2 regions of the Novosphingobium sp. DS6-6 genome follow, and region 1 is predicted to be linked to the other one. Evidence: predicted binding sites of a transcription regulator. Region 1 holds the regulator's gene; the other holds the start of a gene.
What was found. The regulator LexA, encoded in region 1, represses DNA repair genes until DNA is damaged. The targets are predictions, from matches to a motif close to GTTCCNCNCTTGTTCT.
Positions count from the first base shown of each region.

Region 2: a site for LexA is predicted at 4,288-4,303, ahead of AC3EDY_RS00415 (putative DNA modification/repair radical SAM protein). Genes of this name have one in related genera too.

Region 1 is NZ_JBYNTS010000011.1:44,637-50,627, reverse strand. It holds gene trpC (indole-3-glycerol phosphate synthase TrpC) at 1-658, shown strand, start outside; gene AC3EDY_RS13105 (reverse transcriptase-like protein) at 665-1,099, shown strand; gene moaC (cyclic pyranopterin monophosphate synthase MoaC) at 1,107-1,577, shown strand; gene AC3EDY_RS13095 (molybdopterin molybdotransferase MoeA) at 1,574-2,818, shown strand; gene lexA (transcriptional repressor LexA) at 2,876-3,565, shown strand; gene AC3EDY_RS13085 (peroxiredoxin-like family protein) at 3,671-4,348, opposite strand; gene AC3EDY_RS13080 (LysR substrate-binding domain-containing protein) at 4,447-5,280, opposite strand; gene AC3EDY_RS13075 (ABC transporter permease) at 5,546-5,991, shown strand, end outside.
Region 2 is NZ_JBYNTS010000001.1:80,428-86,418, reverse strand. It holds gene AC3EDY_RS00425 (coiled-coil domain-containing protein) at 1-1,552, shown strand, start outside; gene AC3EDY_RS00420 (UdgX family uracil-DNA binding protein) at 1,510-2,994, opposite strand; gene AC3EDY_RS00415 (putative DNA modification/repair radical SAM protein) at 2,991-4,241, opposite strand; gene AC3EDY_RS00410 (alpha/beta fold hydrolase) at 4,365-5,261, shown strand; gene AC3EDY_RS00405 (pyridoxamine 5'-phosphate oxidase family protein) at 5,294-5,776, shown strand; gene AC3EDY_RS00400 (amino acid permease) at 5,863-5,991, opposite strand, start outside.

The DNA.
Region 1 (5,991 bases):
GCTGCGCGCCCAGGCCGTCAATGGCTTTGCCCTGATTGCCGAAATCAAGAAAGCCAGCCCCTCCAAGGGCCTGATCCGCGCCGATTTCCGGCCGGCCGACCATGCCCGTGCCTATGAGGCGGGCGGCGCCACGTGCCTTTCGGTGCTGACCGACGGCCCCTATTTCCTGGGGCACGAGGATTTTCTCGTCGCCGCACGCGCTGCCTGCACTCTGCCGGTACTGCGCAAGGACTTCATGGTCGATCCCTGGCAGGTGGCCGAAGCGCGCGCGATCGGCGCCGATGCCATCCTCATCATCGTCGCCGCGCTGGGCGATGCCCAGATGGCCGAGATCGAGGCCGCCGCGCGCGAGGCCGGCATGGACGTGCTGATCGAAGTGCACGACGAGGCCGAGATGGAACGCGCCGCGCGTCTCCGCTCGCGCCTCATCGGTGTGAACAACCGCGATCTCAAACGCTTCGTCACCGATATCGCCACGACCGAACGCCTGGCGCCGCTTGCGCCGGAAGGCACTTTGCTGGTGGCCGAAAGCGGCATCGATGCGCATGCCGATCTTCTGCGCCTGGCCGGCTGCGGTGCGCGTACGTTCCTGGTGGGGGAAAGCCTGATGCGCCAGGACGACCTTGCCGCCGCGACCAGGGCCCTGCTGCAGGGCTGACGAGGCGTGGCACGCAAACTGTGGTTCGACGGCGGTTGCCGCCCCAATCCGGGCCGCATGAAAACCGCTGTCGTCACGCGCGGGCGCACCTGGTTCACGGCCGATTGCGGAGAAGGCAACAGCGACCGTGCCGAATGGCTGGCCCTGCTTGCTGCGGTCGATCTGGCCCGTGCGCTGAAGGAAACGGACGTGGTATTCTGCGGGGATTCGGCTTTCGTGATCGACCAGATCAGGGGTTGCACGGCCCCTCACCCCGCCGCTGCCGATTGCCTTGCCGCCTATTGGAACGGCATCGTTCCATTTTCCCGTGTTCGCCTGCGCCATGTCGGCCGCGCGCAGAACCTGGCCGGCATCGCGCTCGATCATCCGCGTGATGGCCTGGCCCCGCCCCAACCGCTTATCGGTGAAGAGGGCTTGCGCCTGGCCGCCCGCGTGGCATGACCGTGGCATGACGCAGCTTACCCATCTCGATGCCCGGGGCCACGCCCGCATGGTCGATATCGGCGCCAAGCAGCCCACCCATCGCGTGGCCGTAGCGCAGGGCCTGATCCGCATGTCGGCCACGGCGCTGGCGGCGATCCGCGACGGCACCGTGCCCAAGGGTGACGTGCTGGCCACCGCCCGCATTGCCGGGATCATGGCCGCGAAGAAGACGGGCGAGTTGATCCCCCTGTGCCACCCCCTCGCGCTCGATGCCGTGGCGGTGGAATTCGCATTCGTGGACGAGGGCGTCGAATGCACCGCCACCGCCTCTCTCACCGCCCGGACCGGCGTCGAGATGGAAGCGATGACAGCCGCTTGCGTGGCGTTGTTGACAATCTATGACATGGCCAAGGCGGTGGACAAGGGCATGGTGATCGAGGCCGTGCGCCTGGTGGCCAAGCGGGGCGGCAAGTCGGGCGATTGGTCTGCGCCATGAACGGCGCGCATGACGGTTCGCGCCCGGCGCCGCTGCCGCTCGAACAGGCCCAGGCGCGGCTGATCGCCCTGGCGCCGCATCTGGCGATCGAACATCGCGCCACGGCAGAGACGCTGGGTCATTACCTTGCCGCGCCGCTGGTGGCGGCACGCACCCAGCCGGCAACCGCGCTTTCGGCGATGGATGGCTATGCCCTGCGTGCCGCCGATCTGCCCGGCCCCTGGTCCGTTACGGGAGAAAGCGCGGCCGGCCATCCCTTTGCCGGGGTGGTGAACCCGGGCGAAGCGGTGCGGATCAGCACCGGGGCGGCCATGCCCGCCGGCGCCGATTGCGTGCTTCTGCAGGAAGACACGGCGCGCAACGGTGATCTGCTCACACTGCAGGGGGTGCCGCCCGATCCGCCGTCGCGGCATATTCGCCCCGCGGGCATGGATTTTGCCGCGCATGACCTGCTGCTCGCCACCGGCACGCGGCTGGGACCGGCGCAGATCGCACTGGCCCTGGCCGCCGGGCATGGCCACGTGGCGGTGCACCGCCGCCTGCGCCTGGCGATCATCGACAGCGGCGACGAACTGGCCGCGCCGGGGCACGCCCCGCTGCCGCACCAGATCCCGGCCAGCAACGGCCCGATGCTGGCGGCCATGGCGGCCGCCTTGCCGGTCGACGTGCAGCGGATCGGCCCTGTGCCCGATGACCTTGCCCGGCTCGCCGCTGTGCTCGACGCCGTACGCGATGCCGATGTGGTGGTGACCAGTGGCGGTGCTTCGGTGGGCGATCACGATCTCGTCCGCCCTGCGCTCGAAGCCGCGGGGGCGCAGATCGATTTCTGGCGCGTGGCGATCAAGCCCGGCAAACCGTTGCTGGTGGGCCATCGCCCGGCCGGGATGACGGGAGTGCCGCAGATCATTCTCGGGCTGCCAGGCAACCCCGCCTCGGCATTCGTTACCGCGCATCTGTTCATGCTGCCACTGCTGCGGGCGGCGCTGGGCGCGGCCCAGCCACTCGCCATGCCGTTTGACGCCCCGCTTGCCCGGCCCATGCCCGCCGGCGGCGGCCGCACCGAATTCCTGCGCGCGCGATGGGACGGCGTGACGGTGACGCTCGATCCGCTGCAGGATTCCGGTGCCATCAGCCCTATCGCCCGCGCCAACTGCCTGGTCAAGCGCGAAGCCGGCGTGGCCCCGCAACCGCAGGGAACGCCCGTTCCGGTCTATCTGCTCGATTTTGGCGGATTTGCTTGACGGGTTCGGTTTGGTTGCTTATTCGTTCCGCATTCGTTCGCTAGAGGAGACTTGCGGATGCTTACGCGCAAGCAGCACGAACTGCTCTCATTCATCCAGACGCGGCTTGATGAGTCCGGCATTTCCCCCTCGTTCGAGGAGATGAAGGAAGCGCTCGATCTCAAGTCCAAGTCCGGCGTCCACCGCCTGATCTCCGCGCTTGAGGAACGGGGCTTTATCCGCCGCCTGCCAAACCGCGCGCGGGCGCTGGAAGTGATCCGCGAGCCTGAAAGCCTGGCCACCAAGGCCGCCCCGCGCGCCACCATGCCACGCCCGGCGCTTGCCCCGGCCAACACCGGTCACCCGATCCCCGCCGCGGCGAACGACGTGATCGAGATTCCGCTGCACGGCCGCATTGCCGCTGGCGCCCCGATCGAAGCGCTGGAAGGGTCGGGCGTCCTGCCCGTGCCGGCGGCGCTGCTCGGTTCCGGCGAGCACTATGCGCTCGAAGTTTCAGGCGATTCCATGATCGAGGCCGGCATTCTCGATGGCGATTATGCTCTCGTGCGGCGCACCAGTACCGCGCGCGATGGCGAGATCGTCGTTGCGCTGGTGCGCGGCGAGGAAGCGACGCTCAAGTATCTCCACCGCGAGAAGGGCATGATCCGCCTCGATCCGGCCAATGCGGCCCATGATCCGCAATTCTACGCGCCCAACGAAGTGGAAGTGCAAGGCAAGCTGGCAGGCCTTCTGCGCCGTTATCACTGACAGGCCTTCTCACGGGCACCGGCAGGCTTTCCCACGGGCTGGCCTTCCGGCCGCCGCGATGGGCAGCGGGCCGTCCGGAACGCTCGCCACCCCGCGCCGCGCCGTTCAGCCTGCGGTCGCGGCCACGTCTATCCGTGTCTCGGGTAGCTGCGCCAGGATGGTCTCGGCCTCTGGCCGGTCGAGCCAGTCGGGGCTTACCGCAAGGAAGCGCAAAGTGCGATCGGGCGCCACGATCGCCACGGCCGGCTGAGTCATCTCATAACTATGCGTGCCCAGCGTCGCCCCGATCCACGGCGCGCCCGGGGCCACCGCCGGCTGGTCATCGGGAAAGAACGTGATACCGAGCTGCCGCGCCAGGGCATAACCGGGATCGGCAAACGTGGGGAAACGCAGGCCATGGCGCTCTTTCGGCCCCGTATCGACCGGGATCTGCGGGCTGACGGCCAGAAGGCGAATACCCGCCGCGTCGAGCCTGGGCCGCAAGGCCTCGTCATAATAGGGCAACGCGATGTTGCAGGCCGGGCAGCCGCCAAAGCGGAAGAAGATCAGCACGGCGGGGCCATCCGCAAGGAGGGCGTCGCTGTCCTGCGTCTCCCCTTGCGCGTCCACCAGGCGGAATGGCGCCAGCCGCGTGCCGGGCGCCGGGTGGCGAGACGGATCATGCCGTTCCACCAGCAGGCGCCGCTGTTCGGCATTGCGGGCCAGCTGCTCGGGCGCCCAGGTCCGCGCGCGCTCGGCGGCAAGATCGGCAAAGCGTTGGGCAAGGCTAGCGGGCTGGGTCATGATCGCATTCCTGTGCTGAGGTTCCGCTTCGACCGCTAGACCTGCCGCTTTGTGCCGACCATCGAGATCAGCGCCGCCATGCATGAGACTTTGCAATACTACAGCGTGGCCACGGTTTGCCGCGCCAGTTCGGCGAGCCGCGCCGTGGCAGCATCGAGCGCGCCGGCGGTCTGGAGAATGCACGAGACACGCGGGAGCGCGGGCAGCGGGCCACTGTCGAGCAGGGCATCGGGCAAAAACAGCGGCGTGCGCACGGTCAGCCCCAGCCCGGCCTGCACTGCCGCGCGCAGGGTCGTCAGGTTGGGCGTTTCCACGGTGATGCGATAAGTGCGGCCGATATCCTCCAGCGCGCGGATCGCCGCCTCGCGGAAGCGGCAGGGCTGCTCGAGCACGGCCAGCGGAATAACTTCGCGCCCGGCAAGGCCCGCCTCGCCGAACCAGGCCATGTCGGCCGTGGCCACGGCGTTTTCGTCGCTGGGCAGACCATAACCCAGCACGATGTCAAGCTGGCGCCGCTCGAGCTGGCCGAGCAGTTCGGCCGTACCCGCGATGCGCGAATAGATCTGCGCCTCGGGATGCAGTTCGGCAAACTGCGCCAGCAGGCCCGAAAGCAGCAGCTCGGCGAAATCCTGCACCATCCCGATCCGCGCCGGGCCGTTGTATTGGCCAGCGCTCACCGCCGCGACGGCTTCGTCATGCAACGTCAATACCTTGCGCGCGTAATCGAGCATGAGTTCGCCCGCCGGAGTCAAAGTAAGACGCCGGCCATCACGGTGGAACAGCGCCTGCTGCAGCAGTTCTTCCAGGCGCTTGATCTGCAGGCTGAGTGCCGACTGGGTGACGAACACCTTTTCCGAGGCGTTGAGCATCGAACCGGTATCGACGATGGCAACGAAGCTGCGCAGCAGGTTGGTGGGCAGGTTGACCGGCATGAGGCACCATCGGACAAGTTGGAAGGGGCGGGCAAGTTGGAAAGGGCAGGCAATTCCTCACAGCTACAGCCACCTATTTTATCTATCAAAATAGTAGACATTTAAAATGCTAAAGGAAGTGTTTGTCGGCGCGGTTCCCCGCCGAAATGCTTCGCTTGGCCGCCATCTATGAGCGCTGCAAATGAATGGGGATCAAAACTCAATTGATTGAATAGACAATGCAGGTTCTGCTGTCAGCAAGATTCCGCCATTCAGGTCTGCCACCATGCCCAACCGCGTTTCCGTCCGCATTGCACCGCCTGCCCTGATCGGGCGGCTCGGCCGCTCGCGCTGGTCGTCCCCGCTCGGCCTGCTGGGCGCGTGGGAGCTTGCATCGCGTTCCGGAATCATCCCCGAACGCACGCTGGCCGCGCCATCGGCCGTGATCGCCACTTTGTGGACCATGCTCGTTTCCGGCGAATTGCCGCAGAACCTTCTGGTTTCGTTCTGGCGGGTGGGGTTCGGCCTGGCGATCGGCGTATCCGTGGGCGTGGTTCTGGCCTTGCTGGCCGGACTTTCACGCCAGGGCGAGGCGATGGTCGATCCCATCATGCAGATCAAGCGCACGATCCCCACGCTGGCGCTCACGCCGTTGTTCATCGTCTGGTTCGGCATCGGCGAAACTCCCAAGGTTGCCCTGATCGCCTTTGCATCGATGTTCCCGGTCTATCT
Region 2 (5,991 bases), on a different contig from region 1:
CGCCGGGCAGGACAGCAGCCAGGCGCAGGCCCAGGCGCAGCTCGCCCGCTTTGCCGAAGAAAGCCGCACGCTGTTTGCCGCGCTCGACGCAGAAGCCCGGGAAATCGACGCTGCGGTGGCCGAACGCCGCGCCGCACTGGTGGCCGGTGCCGACGAGCAACGTGAAACCCTGGCCCGCCGCATGGTCGAAATCGACCGTGCCATTGCCGAACGCCGCACCGCGCTTGCCGCTGCCGCGTCCGAAGCGACCGAAACCCTGGCGCACAAGCTGGCCGATCTCGATCGTGCGCTCGATACCCAGCGCAGTCGCCAGCAGGATGAAGCGCGCCGCCTTGTCGCCCAGTGCGACAGCGCCGCAAGCCGCGCGGCGGAATTGGCCGAAACCCTGGCCGCATCGGCCGGCACCGGCGAAAGGACGGCGCAGGCGGTCGATCGTGCGCTTGCGCTACTGCGCAGCCGGCTTGCGGAAACCGGCCTCGAACTGGCTGCACAGGACGATCACATCGCCCGCACAACCGACGCGGCCGTGCGTCTGCTCGAACTGATCCAGGCGGCCGGGCAGCACAGCCGCGACGCGTTGCCAGAAGTCCTGCGGGCCAGCCAGGCCGGACTGATCCGGCTGGATCAACAGATCGCCGCTCTGCATGCGGAGCTTGCCGAAGTAGGCACGAAAGGCACCGATCTGTCCGTCACCGTGCAGGGTACCACCGCCGAAATTGCCGAGGCACTCGCCCATATGGCCCGCTTGCACCAATCCTTTGCGGAACAGGCAGCGGCCGAGCTGGCCCAGCTCGCCGCAGTGCGGGTCACACTGGAAACCGCGCGGGCCGAGGCCGAGGCACTTTCCGGCGATATCACCGGTACGATGGCGATGGCGATCGACCGCCTGGACACGGCGGCCCGCGCGGCCGGGGAAACCATCGGCGGCACGCTGCAGCAGGAAATCGAAACACTGGCCGCGCGCGTAGGCGAAGAGGGCAATGCCGCGATTGCCCGCGTATTGCAGGGGCGCGGGGCGGAACTGGTCGCCCGGCTGGAACAGGCGATCGACAGTGCCGCCGCCGCCAGCCGCGACAGCGCAACGCAGATCCGCGATCAACTGGCCAAAGTCGACGAGCTTGCCGCCAATCTTGAAAATCGCGTCGCCCGCGCCCGCGAACGCGCGGAAGAGCAGATCGACAACGATTTCGCCCGCCGCGCGGCGTTGATCACCGAATCGCTCAATTCAGCCGCGATCGATATTGCCCAGGCGCTTTCGGTGGATGTGTCTGAAACGGCGTGGGCATCCTATCTGCGGGGCGACCGGGGCATTTTCACCCGGCGTGCGGTCAGCCTGCTGGACAGTGCCGACGCCAAGGCCGTGCAGCAACACTATGCCAGCGATGCCGAATTCCGCAGCCACGTGAACCGCTATATCCACGATTTCGAAGGCATGTTGCGTCAGCTGCTGTCGACACGCGATGGCAACGCGCTTGGCGTTACGCTGCTTTCGTCCGACATGGGCAAGCTTTACGTGGCGCTGGCGCAGGGTATCGAGCGGCTGCGGGCCTGATCCGCATCGTTCGAGGCTGAATCCCCGTCATCCGGGCCAGGGCACAAGCGCTGTGCAAACGCGCGCAGATCCTGCGCAAACCGCATGCGCTCCGCTTCTTGCGCAGCGCCATCCAGCCGCAACAGATAGCTGGGATGGCACGTCAACCAGATTTCCGCATCCTCCTGCTGCATCAGGAAACCACGTTCCCGCTGCACGCTGGCGGTACGGCCGATGAGCCCGCGGGCGGCGCTGGCGCCCAGCGCGAGGATAAGGCGCGGGCGCACCAGTTCGCGCTCCCGGTCCAGCCACCAGCGGCACCGGTCGATCTCCCCGGCGTTCGGGCTTTGATGCAGGCGCCGCTTGCCACTGCCGGGTGGGGCCGGCTGGTGCTTGAAATGCTTGACCGCGTTGGTCAGCCAGCCCCGTGCCGGGTCGATCCCGGCCTTGCGCAGATGATCGCGCAAAAGCTGCCCGGCGGGGCCGACGAACGGCTGTCCGTTGTGCTCTTCGGTATCGCCCGGCTGCTCTCCCACGATCATGAACGGCAGGCGGCGCGTGCCTTCGCCGGCAACAGCGCGGGTGCCGTTGCAGCCGATCGCGCAGGCGCGGCAGGCCGCGATCCCCTGTTCCAGATCGGCAAGGGTTGCCGGCGGCGGCCCGAAATCCTGGCGCGACTGTTCCACCATGGCCGCCTCGCGCGCCTGCGCCCCGGCGATCAATTCGGGTATCAACGCCGTTTCCGGCATGTTCTTCCAGTACTTGCGCGGCATTTCCTTGAGCATTGCGCCTACTTTGAGCCGCGCGGGATTGAAAATAGACGCGTAATACCTGCGCCATAGCGCTTCCAGCGGATCGCCCGCGGGCGCATCGAGCCGCGTGGCCGGCGGCCCTTCCTCCAGCACGTCTCCGTTCCAGTGCAGCGTGCCGGCGGGCGTCAGGATCGACCAGCGCATCGTGGAAAAGCGACGCACGAAAAAACCGGCATTGGCGCGCAGGATGTGATGATCGGGTTCGAACCAGGCGATATAGCGTTCGCTGCCGTCATCGTCTTCGACGCTGCGAAAGCGGACGAACGCGCGCATCTTGTGGATGTCGCGCCGCACCGGGCGGGCCAGCCGGTCCAGCCGCTGGATGAGCGGATCGGCCACGTCGTCGGCAAGGCGGGGCCGATCCTGCAGCCGCCACAGCAGGCGATAGGCCAGATCGAAGCGCGCCGGATCCCGGTGCAGCAAGGCCATGCGGACCAGGGCCAGAAACGTCTTGCTGGCGCGGACCGCCGCCACCCCGGGGCGCGGTGGCGGGATCTCCGAAACGCCTGAGGCGAAAAGGTCCCGCGTCCCCTCCCCCGCGACGTCCCACACGAGGTCGTCCGGCGCTATGCCCGCCAGAACCAGGCCGCGTGCCGCATTGCGCCATGCCTCCACCTCATCGGGCGCCGGCAGGCATACGCGCAGGCTCATGCACCGAACAGTTCGAGCTGCCTGGACTTGGCCGGCGGCGCCAGCTGCGCGCGCAGGTCTGCGCGGTCGATCAGGACGGTTGGCCGCCAGTCGGCCGTCACGATGAACGGCCGCACCTTGGCAAGCGACACGGTCAGCCGGCCGACGTCTTCCAGGCGCAACCGCCGCTGCCGCCGCGCCGCCAGCACGGCATTTACCGCGCGCACGCCCAGCCCCGGCACGCGCAACAAGGCCTCACGCCCGGCGCGGTTCACATCCACCGGGAAAGCATCGCGAAAGCGGAGCGCCCAGGCCAGCTTGGGATCGATGTCGAGCGGCAGCATGCCGGCCGGGTCGGCCGCCTGCTGCACCTCCTGCGCGGAAAAACCATAGAACCGCATCAGCCAGTCCGATTGATAGAGCCGGTGTTCGCGCATCAGCGGCGGGCGCCGCAGCGGCAGCACCGCGCTGGCATCGGGGATCGGGCTGAAAGCCGAATAATAGACCCGGCGCAGGGAAAACCGGCTGTAAAGAGCGGCCGAGCGACCGACGATATCGGCATCGCTGGCTTGATCGGCGCCCACGATCATCTGCGTCGATTGGCCGGCCGGGGCAAAGCGCGGGGCATGGCGGAAACGCCGGCGGGCATCCTTTGCCTCGACGATCGCGCTGCCGATCCTGGCCATCGCGCTTTCGATCACCGGCGTGGACTTATCGGGGGCGAGCCGCGCCAGACCCCGTTCGGTCGGCAGTTCCACATTGATAGACACGCGATCGGCATAGAGCCCGGCGCGCCCCACCAGCTCGGCATCGGCCTCGGGAATGGTCTTGAGATGGATATAGCCGCGAAATTGATGCTCTTCGCGCAGGATGCGGGCCGCCTCGATCATCTGTTCCATCGTGTGGTTCGATGACCGCACGATCCCCGAGGACAGGAACAGCCCTTCGATATAATTGCGCCGGTAGAACGCCATCGTCAGGTCGGCCACTTCCTGGGGCGTGAAACGCGCACGGCGAACGTTGGAGCTCTTGCGGTTGACGCAATAGTGGCAATCGAAAATGCAGTGGTTCGTCAGCAGGATCTTGAGCAGCGAAATGCATCGTCCATCGGGGGCATAGGCATGGCAGATGCCCATGCCTTCGGTCGAACCCAGGCCCTTGCCGCCGGCGCTGTTGCGCTTGACCGTGCCTGACGAAGCACAGCTGGCATCGTATTTGGCCGCATCGGCCAGAATGCCCAGCCGTTCCATTACCGAAGCTTGCGTCATATGTTCTATATACGTTCCAACCAGCCGAAATGCCAGCGGCATTTTGGGCAGAGGGGCGGAACGGAGAGGCCCTGACGCAGGTTATAGGCGCGGAGGGGCAGACTTTTGCGGAGTTATCCGACGATGCCCATGATCGAGACGCGCGACGGCACCAGGCTCTATGCCAAATCCTGGGGCAGGGGGCCGACAGTCGTGCTGATTCACGGCTGGCCGCTGAATGCCGATAGCTGGGATCCCGTCATGCTGGCCCTCGCCCAGGCTGGCTATCGCGCCATCGCCTATGACCGGCGCGGGTTCGGGCGATCGGACCAGCCCGGCCACGGCTATGACTATGACACGTTCGCCGATGATCTGGCCGATGTTCTGGGGGCGACGAGTGCGCTTCCCGGCGCTGCGCTGGTCGGCTTTTCGATGGGCGGGGGCGAAGTGGCCCGCTATCTTTCCCGCCACGGCACCGACGGCATTGCGCGCGTGGCCCTGGTATCTTCGGTGGTGCCCGGCATGGCCCAGAGCGACGACAACCCTGACGGCGTCCCTGCGGAGACATTTGCCCAGATAACCGAAGGCCTGTTGGCCGACAGGGGCAAGTTCATGGGGCCGTTCTTCAAGGAAGTCTACGGCGTGGGCCTGCTGGCGCAACCGGTCAGCGACGAGCAACTGCGGCTGTCGTGGGCACAGGCGATGCAGGCCGGCCTGCTGCCGACCCTCGCGGCGGCAGAGGCATTTGCCACGACCGATTTTCGCGACGATCTGCCCAGCTTTACCATTCCCACGCTGATCGTCCACGGCACGGCCGACAAGACCGTGCCGCTCGATGCGACGGCGCGGGCCGTGGCACGCGCGGTGCCCCATGCCACGCTGCTGGAATATTCCGGCGCGCCGCATGGGCTTTTCGCTTCGGCAAAGGAGCGTCTGATTGCCGATCTCACCGATTTTCTGGCGGGGCGCCGGCCCGAGGATCGCCAGGCCGGGATCGATACGCTGACCCCCGAGCTGCTGATCGCTTCACCCCCGGTGTAACGCCTGCGCCATTTTACCCAAGGAGAGAGACCATGCATTATGACCAAGGCAGCCCTTCGGAACTGAAGGAAAAATTCTGGAAAGCGCTGGACCATTCGCCGTTCGTGATGCTGCAGCTCGATGCCGACCCAGACAGCGCGGCGCCGATGACGGCGCAGTTGGACAAGGACGCCGACCACGCCATCTGGTTCTTCACGTCGCGCGACAACCGCTTTGCCGTCCAGGGCCCGGCGACGGCGACCTTTTCCTCGAAAGGGCACGATCTGTTCGCCCGTTTTTCCGGCGTGCTGATCGAAGAGACCGACCGCGCGGTGCTGGACGCGCAGTGGAACAACACGGTGGAAGCGTGGTATCCGGGCGGCAAGACCGATCCCAACCTGCTGTTCCTGCGCCTGGACCTTGGCGATGCGGCCATCTGGTCGGGCGAAGTGGGCGTGGTCGGCGCCGTGAAGATGGCGCTTGGCCTGCCGGTGGGCGACAGCCTCAAGGGAGGATATGCCGAAACCACCCTGTAAATGGAACGGAAGCGTTCAATTAAACAAAAGCCGCCGTTTCCGACAAAGGAAACGGCGGCTTTTTCCAGGGCAATGAACAAGCCGTCTCAGATGATCGGCGGCACCGGGCCCGGCGGCAGGTCGCTGTCGGTTTCGTGGACTTCGACCAGGCCGCGACCCACGTGGCTGCGCTGGCGGCTATAGGCGTAATAGACAATGAGCCCCACGACCGCCCA